Regions from separate parts of the Mediterranea sp. ET5 genome, predicted to be linked through region 1. Evidence: riboswitches for the same ligand, from Rfam matches in the RefSeq annotation. Region 1 holds a riboswitch; the other holds the start of a gene.
The links. Region 1 has a riboswitch for cobalamin ahead of M3087_RS10475 (DUF5074 domain-containing protein). Riboswitches for the same ligand answer to the same signal wherever they lie in the genome.

Region 1 (6,708 bases):
GACGTCGGTGCTCTCGGGTGAGCGCAGCATGCGGACGTACGTCTCGCGGTCGCTGGTGGTGAGCTTGTTGGACTCCAGGTGGTTGTTGACCACGGTCAGCGTGTCGCCTCCGCACAGCAGGGTGTAGACGACGCTGCCGTTGAAGTCGCTTCCGTAATCAATCGTACGGGCGTGCAGGATGGGGTAGCGCGAGTAGCAGGCGAGGTGGTTGCCGCCCTTGCCCACGCGGCGGACGTCCTTGTAGGGGTAGGCGGAGAGCACCCGGTCGATGTGCGACTGCTTGAGCCGTCCGCCACGGATGTACTCCTGCAGGCAGAGGATGTCGGCGCCCGAGTCGCGGAGGTAAGCCAGGACCAGGTTGGGGTTGTCGGGTGTGTCCGGATGGTCGGCGTCGAAGCCCATGACGTTGTAGGACAGGAACTTGATGGCGCCCTCGGGAGCGTCCGCCCGTCCGAAGTTCAGCGGACAGTACGTCCGGATGGCGGGCAGGCAGCAGAGCAGACCCGCCAGCGCCACGAGCGCATAACGGTAGTACACCACCAGCCAGAACAGCAGGAACAGCACCGTCCCCAGGAGGAACACCGGGAAGGCGAGTCCCGCACACGACTGCACCGGGTGACGCACCGGGTCGATGTACGGGCTGTAGGCACAGAACAGCAGTCCGCAGACCCACAGCAGGTTCGCGGCGAGCAGTATCCATCCCAGCAGACGTCCGATGTATTTCATTGGTTCAGGGGGTTGTGGCGGTGCACGGTGCGTGCGGCCGTCGGGTGAATAGTCGGGTTCAGGGGGTTCTCTTACGGGCGGCGGCTCTCGTCGAAGAGCTTCTTCTTCTCCTCGGCGCTCAGGCTGTTGTAGCCGGACTTCTTCAGCTTGTCGAGGATTTGCCCGATTTCCTCCTCGCGTTCGCGCTTGCGTGCGTTGTAGTCATAGTCCTCGGCGTGCTTGCCATAGTGGACCTTCATCTTCGGACGCTGCCTGCGTCGCGGGGCGGACCACCGGACGGGCAGGTCGAGCAGGCGGTTGATCCAGTGCGTCGGGTCGGAGCCGTGCTGGAACGCGCGTGCGAACCAGAAGCCGGCAAGGGCACCACCCAGGTGGGCGATGTGTCCGCCCGCATTGTTGGACGTGATGAACAGCAGGTCCGTCACCACCAGGATGAGTGCGAGGTACTTGAGGCGGACGCTTCCGAAGAACAGCAGGTTCACCCGGTATTCGGGCTCGCGCACTGCCGTGGCTACGGCAATCGCCAGCACCGACGCCGACGCCCCGATGAGCAGCGCACCCTGTACCGACGCGCTGAAGTAGGGGAACACGTTGTAGGCGAGGATGTAGAGCGCCGCCCCGCAAAGCCCGCCCAGCAGGTAGACCCCCCGGAAGTGCTTCTCCGAGAAGAGGTACAGGAACAGCTGCCCGAACCAGTAGAGCCACAGCATGTTGAACAGCAGGTGGAGCACGTCGGCGTGCATGAACATGTACGTCACCACCGACCACGGCTGCCGCACGAGGCGCCCCACGTCGGCAGGGCACTCCAGCCACGACAGCAGGGGGGCGTACGTCTGTGTGAGCTTCATCACGATGTGGACGACAGCCGTGACGAGGAACACCCCCACGTTGATGTAGATGAAGCGGAGCGCGATGTTCCCTTGGCGGAACTTCATGCGCAGGTCAGTAAGTATAGTTCCCATTGCGGTATTTTTTACGCCAGTAGACAATCAGCAGGAAGCCGAAGAGCATGCCTCCCAGGTGGGCGAAGTGCGCCACCCCGTCGTTCGCCTGCAAGCCCATCAGCAGCTCGATGACCACATAGACCGCCACGAACCACTTCGCCTTGATGGGGAAGGGCAGCGGGAAGATGAACAGCGGCTGGTTGGGGAAGAGCACCCCGAAGCCCAGCAGGATGCCGTAGACCGCACCCGACGCGCCCACCGTCGTCATCAGGTTCAGGTAGACGCTCATGGGGATGATGGCGGTGCCCGTGTTCACACTGTCATAGTTGGACAGCACCGTCGCGTACTCGATGTACTGCACCAGCTCCTGCATCAGTCCCGCCCCGAGGCCGCATACCATATAATATATAAGGAACCGACGGGGACCGAAGACCCGTTCCAGTGTCGTTCCGAACATCCAAAGCGCAAACATGTTGAAGAACAGGTGTGCGAACCCGCCGTGCATGAACATGTACGTCACGAGCTGGTAGAGATGGAAGTCCGACGCCATGAAGTAGTGCAGGCCCAGCACTTCCGTCAGGTCCACCCCGTACTTCGGAGCGACGAGTGAAGCAAGGAAAAAAATTACGTTTATGATGAGCAGGTTCTTCGTGATTGGAGGCATCTGGTTCATAGGTCTGGTGCGTGTCTAAGTGTCTGTTAACGGGTTAATGTGGGTGCAAAAGTACGAAAATATTCCTTTTTGCGGCACGAATGACCCCCTTCTTAGGTTTTTTTGCAGGAATGGCGCGATTTTTAGCCGAGAATGTTTGTTTCTTAGGTATGAAGACCTATCTTTGTTGGGCAATGGATGAGCAACATCGTTGCAGCACGTATACATTTAATCAAAAATAGTTATGAATAAGTCAGAACTTATCAATGCAATGGCAGCCGAATCGGGATTGAGCAAAGCCGATTCAAAGAGAGCACTCGACGCTTTCATCGCCACTCTGTCAACAGCGCTCAAGGACGGCGACAAGGTCGCACTCGTCGGTTTCGGCACATTCTCCACAGCAGAGCGTGGAGAAAGGTCAGGCATCAATCCGGCTACCAAGCAGGCCATCACCATCCCCGCCAAGAAGGTGGTGAAGTTCAAGGCTGGCAACGAGCTCGAGAGCGCCATCCAATGAGTCACGACGGACAGGACGCTTACTGACAACGTATACTGTTAGGCACGGACCTGCGCTCCGCGTGGACCCGTGCCTAAGTTGTTCTTCTTCCCTCACCGGACATTCACTGTTATTAAAATCTATACGTATGAAATTCTTTATTGACACAGCCAATCTGGAACAAATCCGTGAAGCAAACGCCATGGGCGTGCTTGACGGCGTAACCACCAATCCGTCCCTCATGGCAAAGGAAGGCATTAAGGGTACTGCAAACCAACGCCAACACTACATTGACATTTGCAACATTGTCAATGGCGACGTCAGCGCAGAAGTCATCGCCACTGACTATGAAGGCATGATCAAGGAAGGCGAGGAGCTTGCAGCCCTCAATCCCCATATCGTGGTGAAGATCCCCTGCATCGCAGACGGAATCAAAGCCATCAAATATTTCACCTCCAAGGGCATCCGCACGAACTGCACCCTGGTGTTCTCTGCCGGGCAGGCATTGCTCGCCGCAAAGGCAGGCGCCACCTACGTTTCGCCCTTCGTCGGACGTCTCGATGACATCAGCAGCGACGGCGTAGAGCTCATCGCTCAGATTGTCAGTATCTACCGCACCTACGGCTTCAAGACCCAGGTGCTGGCAGCCTCCATCCGTCACACGCAGCACATCATCGCATGCGCCGAGGTCGGCGCCGACGTGGTGACCTGCCCGTTGTCCGCCATCAAGGGGCTCCTGAAGCACCCGTTGACAGACTCCGGTCTGGCAACCTTCCTGGCAGACTACAAACGTGTGAACGGTTAATCTAGACTTTTATAAGTAGTAAAGATTATGGTATGAAGGACTATTTTGTCCTTGAACGCTACTTTCTCCGTGAGGCGAAGGTAGCGTTTTCCTTTTTTAGTGGTTGCCTTGCAGACCGTTCGCCCTACATTTTTCGGAATGTTTTGTTTATGTAACGTGGCGGTTGTGTCATTTTGTCAAAATGTCAAACGAAGCGTCTGAGAATGCCTTCGTTCGCACCAAAATACGAGTCGATGACCGGGAGGCCCTTCTCGCGCGATTCGCGAAATACACATTGACGGGGTTCCCGTCAGTTTCCTTTCCTTCTGTCTGATTTTTCCCTCCCTTCATTCCCTTCCGTCGGTCTTTTCACACGGACGGACGCAATTTCACACATCCGAAATCGTGCCCCTTCGGTCTCTAAAAAATGGGGACAGGTGCCTGTTTTCGTACGGACGCGTCCGTACGACGGTGCGGACACGTCGGTACGGTGGTGCGGACACGTCCGTACGAAGCCAACAACCGGTGCTTTCGACGGCGAAAATGGGTTCGGCGAATGCCTTTTTCGCGTTAGAAACGGTATAATTGTGTGAATATATGTTCATTCTGATGTGTTCTGACGGACGTCTCTTAAAATATTTAACGCGCGATTTTCTAATTGGGACGATTTTGCGAAAATGTGCGTTACCTGAAAACGGCAAATCAGGAAAATAGGATGTTAAAATCGGGAAAATGATGTCGTTTTGATAAACGGATTCTGTTGGATTGGGGTGTCCGTTCGTTGGGCGGGTTGTGTTCGTTCGTTGGACGGGTTGTGTTTGTTCGTTGGACCGGGCGACCAGACCGGTCGCCCCTACATTCACCGCCTGATGGGTTCATGCCCACGCCGAACGGCAATTGTCAATTGTCCATTGTCAATTGTCAATTGCATAAACATTTTCCTGTTCGGCTTGGCTGTTCGGTGCATTTCGCCTACCTTTGCAGCAGTAATCAGAAACACGGCGTCCTGGTGTCCCGCGGAGCGTCCTGCCCCGAGGGATGAAAAGGGAACCGGGTGAGAATCCCGGACAGACCCACTGCTGTGAGTCCCCGTAGTGTTTCCACGAATCACCGCATCATGTCCACTGTCCCTGCACAAGGGGTGGGAAGGACTTCGTGGAAGGGACGAGTCAGAAGACCTGCCAGACACACGCCTTTTGTTCAACGTTTCGGGGGAGGAAACGGAGAATATACGTCGGCATTTCCATCCGGGCGCCCACTGCCGTCGCGCGTTCTTTCGACTCTTCTTCGCGAAGTAAAAACCATTCTATCATGTTCTTAGTTAAAAAATTCGCGTATGCTCTCGCATGCGCTGCCGTCCTGTTCGCAGCTTGTAGCGACGACGACAAACCGGTGCTGCCGGAAGAAGAGGTGTCTGAAAAGACCGTAGAGGCAATCGTGGTCAATGAGGGCCAGTTCGGAAAGAACCTGGGCTCGATTTCTGCCATTTACAGTGACGGAACGGTCGACGCCGACATCTTCCGTCAGGTGAACAACCGCCCGCTGGGCGATGTGGCACAAGACATAGCCCTCATCAACGGTGCCTACTTCGTGCCCATAAACAATTCGCACATCATTCAGGTCGTTGATGCCAAGACCTTTGAGTCGAAGGCCACCATCCTGGCACCGGACATCACCCCGACACGCATCGTGGCGATTTCGGACACGGAAGCTCTGGTGAGTGCAGGATACGGGAAAGGATTCGTACGCATCAGTACGGTAGAGCCTTACGGCGAGGCTACACCCGAAGGCGGACGTGAAGTGCTGGAATATATTCCGACTTCGGGTGCAGGTCATTACATGGCAGCGGTCGGAAACAAGCTGGCAGTGTCGACCGGTAGCTCGACCAAGGGGGTCGTCATCTACGACCTCAACAAGCTGAATGCAGAAGGAAATACACTGGCTGTCCCCCACTTCGGTGAGAAGGCAAAGCTGCTGAAGGACAAGAACAACATTGTCTGGGCCATCGGCGAGTACAAGCCGGATGACAACACGAAGGTAATCCGTTGCAGCGGGATAGACCTTGCGAAGGAAGCAGTCGTGTCGACCATCGACATTCCCGAGGCACTGAATGCAACGTCTGCCAAGGCGGGAGACCTCATCGGTGTCCCCAGCTATAACCGTACGGACATTGCGAACAACAAGCTCTACTTCCCCGTGAAGATAGCCACCGAGGGCGGAGACCTTTTCTCCGCCGAGCAGGGTGTCTACGAGGTGGATGTCGAGACGGGAACCTATCGTCTGTACTGCATGACGCCCGACCTGGGCATGATGTACGGCTTCGGGGTCAGCCCGGCAGGTGATGTCTGTGTCGGCGACTGCATCGACTGGAGCGCTCAGCAGGGTTATGTGCGCATCTACGACCGCAACGGTGCACACAAGGATATAAAGGTCGGCGTCTATCCGACCGAAGTTTATTTCCCTGACAAGCAATAATGAGACACTGGGGACTTTGCATACTGATGGTATCCGGCTGGAGCGGCGCACAGGCTGCCCCCGCCGACACCATCGTCTACGACAACCGCCTGGACACCATCCAGGTCGTGGCACGACGCATCCGGCACGTCAACGAGGCGAATGCCGGAGCACGTGTCACGACCATCGACCCGGAGCTGCTGCTCGCCAACCGCACGCGCTCGCTCTCCGAACTGCTCGCCGACAACTCGGCGGTCTACATCAAGAGCCTGGGCACGGGCGCACTCGCCACAGCCTCCTTCCGCGGAGGCAGCGCGGCACAGACACGCGTCAACTGGAACGGCATCAACATCACACCGCCCATGTCGGGCACGTTCGACTTCTCGCAAATCCCCGTCTTCTTCACCGACAACGTCGACCTCTACTACGGCAGCAGCCATGTCAAGAACGGCACGGGCGCCGTGGGCGGCAGCGTCAACCTCTTCACCGACCCGGACTGGGGGCAGGGCTTCAGCGGACGTGCCTTCACCGAGTACGGCTCCTACGACACCTGGACCGCGGGCGGACAGCTCAACCACAGCCGCGGACGCTCCTCGTTCAAGACCCGCGCCTACTACCAGCGTTCGCAGAACGACTACGAGTACATCAACCG
Region 2 (6,708 bases), on a different contig from region 1:
TGGGGTAGATGTTGCGCTGGTACTTGCCGGTCCCGGCGTCGAAGAAGTCGAGCGACGCCTTGTTGCTGCCCATGTTGCCCTCGTTGAGGAGGAAGAATCCACGGATGTGCCGGTGCTGCACCGGCTGGAGCTGCTCTTCCTCGCTGTGGAGGAAGGGAATGTCGCCCCGGCAGCCTGCCAGCAGGCAGAGCAGGAGCAACATGCTGTAAGTCGTTATCTGTTTCATGTTCCTATCGGTCTGTTCGGTAAAGTTCGTCCGGGGTCAGAACGCATACTGCACGATGGCCTTGACGTTCGTGCCCGGCATGGGGTAGCTCATCACCACCTCGTACTGTTGGTTGAAGAGGTTGTTCACCTCCAGCGTGCACTTCAGCGTGCCCCGGTGCAGCGGGATGTTCCGCGCCACGGAGAAGTCGCTCGTGTACCACGGCAGGACGTAGTTCGCCGGGATGTTCGCCCGCGACGAATAGCGTTCGCCGGTATAGATGAAGCTGTAGTTCGCCTCCCAGCGCCGCCAGTTTGCCTGGAGCGTTGCCGACCCGCTGTTGCGCGGGATGTAGGGAATCTGTCCGCCGTAGTAGGAGTCGTCGGGGTCGGTGAAGTCCTGTGCGCGTTGGAAGGTGTAGTTCAGGCGCGACGTCAGCGAGACACCGCCCGGCAGCAGCCAGTCGGCCTGTGCCGCCACGTCGATGCCGCGTATCTCCACCTTGCCCAGGTTGACCATCGTCCAGCGGAAGAAGTTCGACGTGGGCATGGCGACAATCTTGTCCTCCACCTCGTTATAGTAGACGTCCGCCTGTGCCTCCACGCGGCGCAGCCAACGGCCGCTGAACGTGCGTGCATAGGTCGCGCCGACGTTGTACTGGCTGGTGAACTCCGGGTTGAGGCTGACGTTGCCGATGAACGTGTAGTACAGGTCGTTGAGGGTCGGCATGCGGAAGATGCGCTTGTAGAAGGCGCGTGCGGTCCACTCGTCCGTCAGGCGCCATGCCAGCACGGCAGTGGGGGTCCACTCGTGGCGGTCTTCAGCGGAAGCGGAGCCACTCTTCACCCGCTCGGTGATGAACGTGCCCAGCACGCTCGCCTGCAGGTCCACCCGTCCCACGCGGAGCGAGGTCGCGGCAGCCACCAGTCCCGTGTGCCGGCGCGGATAGACGAAGTCCACCAGGTCGGCGTTGAGGGCGTTCATCTGGTAGTCCGCCGAGAGGCTGACGTCCCAGCGGTCCGTCAGGGCATAGCGTTGGGCGGCGGAGAGGTACAGCTCCCGCTGGTGGTAGTGGTTGTTGATGTACATCAGTGCCGCGTCGCGGTTGGGGTCGGCGAGGTAGTGCAGGTAGTCGTAGGCATATTTGGCATTGAGCAGCAGGCTGTAGCGTGCGAAGTCCTGCTTGTAGGTCCCCTGGGCGAAGGCGTTCATGTCCCACTGACGGTCCTCGTGGCTGAACTTGTTCTTCACCACGGCGCCCGGGTAGCCGCGCTCGGAGCGGTAGAAGTACGCCTTCGTCCGCCAGTAGCCCCGTGGCAGGGAGCCGAAGAGCCCCCCTTCGAGCCGCACCGCCTGCACGTCGCCGTTGCGCCGCACCGCCGTGGTGTCATAGCTGTCGGCAACGCGGTAGGTGAAGCGGTAGCGCCCCGTGGTGTAGAGGTATTCGCCGCTGAGCGACGTGCTCAGCCGGTCGGAGAGTTTGCGGTCCCACACGAGGGCGGGATTGACGGTGCCGAAGGAGCCGCCCTTGAGCGTCGCCTTCAGGTGTTGCCGCTCGCCCTCGCGGAAGAAGGGCGTCCGCGTCTGCAAGTAGATGCTCCCGGCGGAGCTGAAGTCCTTGGCGGGCTGGAAGATGGCGCTCTTCTGTCCGTTGTAGAGCGTCACCGCCTCCATGTTGTCGAGCGAGAAGCGTCCCAGGTCCACCACGCCGTTCTGCGCGTTGCCCAGCTCGATGCCGTCGTAGAACACGCCCACATGGTTCGTCCCCATGCTGCGGATGTTCACGGTCTTGAGTCCGCCCACCCCTCCGTAGTCCTTGATTTGCACGCCGGAGAAGTAGCGGATGGCATCGGCGACACTGTGCGCACCCAGGCGTTGCAGTCCGTCGCCGGCCAGCCGCTGTGCCGGGATGACCTCCTTCACAGGCGTCTGTGCCTCGATGACCACTTCGTCGAGCCGTTGCAGGCTGTCGAGGCGGCTCTGTGCCCGTGCCGACGGAAGCAGCCACGTGCCCGTCACGAGAAATACACACAACCGTCCGGCAGCACGTTTCATCGTAGTCTGCCTACACATAGTCCAAATGTTCTAAAAAGTACGAATAAGTTCTAGCGCGACATCCGTCTATCCCCGGAGCCCGGATGGCTGAATGAATGATGGCAGGTCTTCTGACTGACTCCCGTCTTGAAGCCTTCCCGACGCACGGTGCATCAGTGGCAGTGAGTAATTATCAAGACGTTTGAAATGGAGCTTCACAGCAGCGGGACTGTTCGGGACTTTCACCCGATTCCCTTTTAATCCTCTGCCCGTGTGCCTGGGCAGCAGGAACCAATTCGACGGCAAAGATAGGGCTTTTTCGGGAAGGACAAAGCAGAAAGAAGGAAGATTTTTTGCAACGAGTTTTCCAGCCCGGATAAATACGTTCGTACGGACGTGTCGTTACCGTCGTACGGACACGTCGCCACGAGCGTGCGGACACGTCCGTACGACGCTGCGGACGCGTCCGTACGAAGCTCTTAAAATGGGTATTGATACACAGGGACTTGCAAAAGCGTCCCGATGGACGGGAGAGAAAAAACTCCGCGTCCCATTTTCAAAAAAGTTTTCCGGTAACGGATGGACCCGTCCAACGGGCGTGGACCGGGCGACCCGACCGGTCGCCCCTGCATCCACCGCCTGGCGGCTGGCGGTCCAACACCGCACGGCGCATTGTCAATGGTCCATTGTCAATTGTCCATTGGAAGGTGGTCCCAATATTCGTCGTTGGTTATCAGTTCGACGAGGATTTTGCGGTCGCCCTCACGCACGCGGTCGGACGTTTCCGGGGCGGCATGGGCTATCTTCTTGCTGACGCCGCATGCCTTCAGCATCTGTGCCGGGACGCCGCGTTCCGTCAGTGCCTGTACGACGGCACGCGCACGGCGTTCGGACAGGGCGGCGTTGTATGCCAGCGAGCCGCGGGCGTCGGTGCACCCCGTGATGAGGTAGCGCCGCGAGGTATCGGCACACAGGATGCGTGCGATGCGGTCGAGCACCGCCGCCGATGCCGGTGTGATGTCGGCACGGTCGAAGTCGAAGTAGATGCCGGCGAAGAGCTCGCCGAGGTCCATACGTGCCGGGACCTCCTTGACGCGTTCCACGATGACGGGCTTCTCGATGACCTTCTCCACGATGCGGTCGACATAACGCACCTCCGGCGCCGGACGCTTCCGTTTGCCGCCGATGCGCCACAGCAGGCGCACGTTGCCTTGCCAGGCATTGGCGACGCGGCGGTAGGGCATGACGAGGTAGTCAGCCTGCAGCCCGAGTCCCAGCCGGTCGTTGAGCCAGAGGTTCACGCCTGCTCCCACCGAGAGGGGCAGGAGGTGACGGCGGTCGCTGCCCTCCTTGTCGAAGTCGTTGGCGAGGTCCCACTTCATCTCTTCGGCGTTGAGGCGTTCCAGCCCGTTGTAGCCGACGGTGAAGTTCTTGTACAGGTAGTTCGCCCCGGCACGCAGGAAGGGGTCGATGTAGGGCGAGCGGAAGTATTCGCCCAGCCGCCACTGCAGGCCCATCCCTGCCATGGCGGTCCAGCGTTTCTCCTTGCCGCCGCGGACGGGGTCTGCGGTGAAGTCGGCGTTGCCCTGCAGGTCCAGGAAGAAGTGGGAGTTCAGTTCGCGGGCAAGGTACAGGTGTCCGCCGAAGAGGACGTCGCGCTTGTCCGTGTCGATGCGGTAGCCGCCGTTGCTGCCGGGACTGAAGCCGGTGACGTTGAAGCGCGTCAGTTGCATTCCGTGGATGCCGACGCCGATTTCCCAGGCCTTGCGGTGCCGGGAGATGCTGTCGCACCCGTCCGCCTGCTGTGCCACGGCAGGGAGGGCGGTGCACAGCAGGAGGAAGGTCAGGACAGCGGAAAGGGTAGGTATGAGTAGTCTGTTCATAGGGTTATTCTTCATAGGTTACAGTGACTTCGGGGAGGGTGTATGCCGGTTGGTAGGGCTCGACACGATAGGTGCCTTCCTCCGTCCCCGGGCGGAGGTAGCCCTGTGTGAACCCCTTGAACTGGTGATAGCTATCGTACTTGATGTAGATGGTCGAGTTCAGGTACGGGGTGAGCACCTTGAACGTGGGTTCGTCGGCGGACGAACGGTTGTTCGTGCTGGACGCTTCCTGCGTGCCTGCCGACGAGCTGAAGTTAAAGGAGACATACGCCATCTTGAGCTTCCGCGCTTCCTTCTCGGTGTACAGGATGGGTTCGATGAAGTCCGAGCCGTCGGGACGCTGGGTGTACCGGGTCGACGACTTGTAGAGGCGCGTCAGGTCCATGTGGGAGAAGTCCAGTTCCCCTTCCGCTGACAGGAACACCGTGGGGGTCTCACCACTCTTCGTCTTCAGCTTGAGCGATTTCAGACGGGGACCCAGCTGGTAGGGCGGCAGCAGCGCCACGCCGTTCCACTGGAATTTCTCCCCGTAGTAGGCTTCGCGGTTCTTGACCGTCAGGTAGACATCCGTCCCGTCCCAGTACTCCTTCTGGCTGTTCTTCTGGTTGGCAGGGTTCTCCTGTACGTAGCGGTAGGGGTAGCAGTTGTAGATGTAGCTGCCGGAGCTGGACGACGTTGAGTTGCTGCAGTAAACCGGACGGTCGGCGAGCAGGCTGCGGGGGTCGTCCTTGTCGGCAACACGGAAGGTCTCCGGGTGCAGGCTGCCCGAGTTGGGCAAGTAGGAGGGGAGGTTCTGCCACTCGTCGTCCGGGTTGATGCGCCGCTGGATGCGGAAGCTCATGTTCAGCTGGTAGTCCACAGACGGTGTCTTGCTTTGGGGCACCATCCGCATGTGTACCCGGTTGGGGACGTAGGTGTTCCGGGCGGACTCCTGCGCCGGCTTGCCTGCGAGGGTCACCGAGCGGGTCGTCCCCCAGCGGCTGTCGAGCTCCTGGATTTCCGGCAGGTCTTCCCGAGGAACGATGAACTCTCCCTGCTCGTTGCTGGTGTACTCCTTCCCGGGGTCGATGCCCGGCAGCCCCTGTACCTTGGCATGAGGCGCCAGCTGCCCCCGCTCGTCGTATACCTTATATAATACACCGCCGTCGGTCGTGCGCACATACTCGCCGAACTCCGACTGGGAGTACTGTGCGATGACGTTGGGTACGCCCTGGATGATGGTCACCTCGGCTCCCGGCTTGCCTGGTTCACCTGGACGACCGTCTTTGCCGTCCTTCCCGTCCGCGCCGTCGGCACCCCGCAGGAACTCGTAGAAGTCGTCGAGCGAGTTACGCTCACAGTCCCACTTGCTGCCGTCGCGGTGGTCGGTCAGTGCTTCCGGTGTCCCGCACCGCTTGGCGAGGTCCGCCTTCCACAGCTCGTAGGCAGAGAGTCCGTTCGCACCGTCCTTGCCGTCTAGTCCGTCGCGCCCGTTGGTGCCGTCCACACCGTCGCGTCCGGCGAGGAAGTTGAAGAAGTCCGCCTCGGTGTTCCGTTCCGCGGGCCATTTCGTGCCCGGAGTCTTGGGGTCGTCCACCTGTCCGGTGGCAATGGTTTCCTTCCACAGCTCGTAGGCAGACTTGCCGTTGATGCCGTCGCGTCCGTCATGTCCGTCCGCACCCGAAAGGTAGGCATAGAAGTCCGCCATCGTGGTGCGGTCCTTGCTCCACGGCTGACCCTCCTTGTCATGTACCTTTCCGCTCTTCACGTCCTGCTGCCAGAGCTCATACGCCGACGCTCCGGCAGCCCCGTCGTTGCCGTTCTGTCCGCGGGCAGCGATACCTGTGTCGGTAGTCCCGATGAACCAGTTGCCATTGTCGCCGATGTGGGGCGAGACTCCGTCGCGTCCGTTCTGTCCGTCTCGTCCGTTCGTGCCGTTGGTGCCGTCACGTCCGTCTTTGCCGTCGGCTCCGTCGCGTCCGTCCTTTCCCTTCTCTCCCGGGTCACCTTTCTCGCCTTTCTCTCCCCGGACGCCCTGTGCGGCGATGCCCGTGTCGGTGTCGCCGATCCACCAGTGTCCGTCGCGGATGAAGGGCGTCCGTCCGTCGGTGCCATCGCGCCCGTCACGTCCGTTCGCTCCATCCTTTCCGTCTCGTCCGTCCTTTCCCTTCTCTCCCGGGTCACCCTTTTCGCCTTTCTCTCCACGGACGCCTTGTGCGGCGATGCCCGTGTCGGTGTCGCCTATCCACCAGTGCCCGTCGCGGATGACGGGGGTCCGTCCGTCGGTGCCGTCGCGCCCGTCACGTCCGTCTTTGCCTTTCGCAGCCACGCCGGTGTCGGTCGTTCCCACCCACCAGTTTCCGTTCGTACCGACGTAGGGGGACAGTCCGTCCTTGCCGTCGCGTCCGTTCGTACCGTTGTCTCCCTTCGGTCCCTGCGCGGTGACTCCGGTATCCGTCGAGCCGACGAACCAGTGTCCGTTGGTGCCCACGTGGGGTGTGATGCCGTTGGCGCCGTCGCGCCCCTTCAGGAAGAGGAAGAAGTCATTCATCGACGTCTGGTCCTTGGGCCAGTCGGTGGCACCCTGTCCGACGAGCTGTCGCCACT

Region 2: it holds a riboswitch for cobalamin, as region 1 does, so the genes downstream of both, M3087_RS07120 (TonB-dependent receptor) here and M3087_RS10475 (DUF5074 domain-containing protein) in region 1, are expected to answer to the same signal.

Annotation. Positions count from the first base shown of each region.
Region 1 covers NZ_JAMBLN010000016.1:85,504-92,211, forward strand. Annotated here, with positions in the region: gene M3087_RS10450 (endonuclease/exonuclease/phosphatase family protein) at 1-726, opposite strand, end outside; gene M3087_RS10455 (rhomboid family protein) at 798-1,688, opposite strand; gene M3087_RS10460 (rhomboid family intramembrane serine protease) at 1,669-2,343, opposite strand; gene M3087_RS10465 (HU family DNA-binding protein) at 2,567-2,839, shown strand; gene fsa (fructose-6-phosphate aldolase) at 2,967-3,623, shown strand; cobalamin riboswitch at 4,593-4,803, shown strand; gene M3087_RS10475 (DUF5074 domain-containing protein) at 4,914-6,077, shown strand; gene M3087_RS10480 (TonB-dependent receptor) at 6,077-6,708, shown strand, end outside.
Region 2 covers NZ_JAMBLN010000009.1:58,307-65,014, reverse strand. Annotated here, with positions in the region: gene M3087_RS07125 (YncE family protein) at 1-226, opposite strand, end outside; gene M3087_RS07120 (TonB-dependent receptor) at 263-2,278, opposite strand; cobalamin riboswitch at 2,343-2,550, opposite strand; gene M3087_RS07115 (OmpA family protein) at 2,929-4,122, opposite strand; gene M3087_RS07110 (hypothetical protein) at 4,127-6,708, opposite strand, start outside.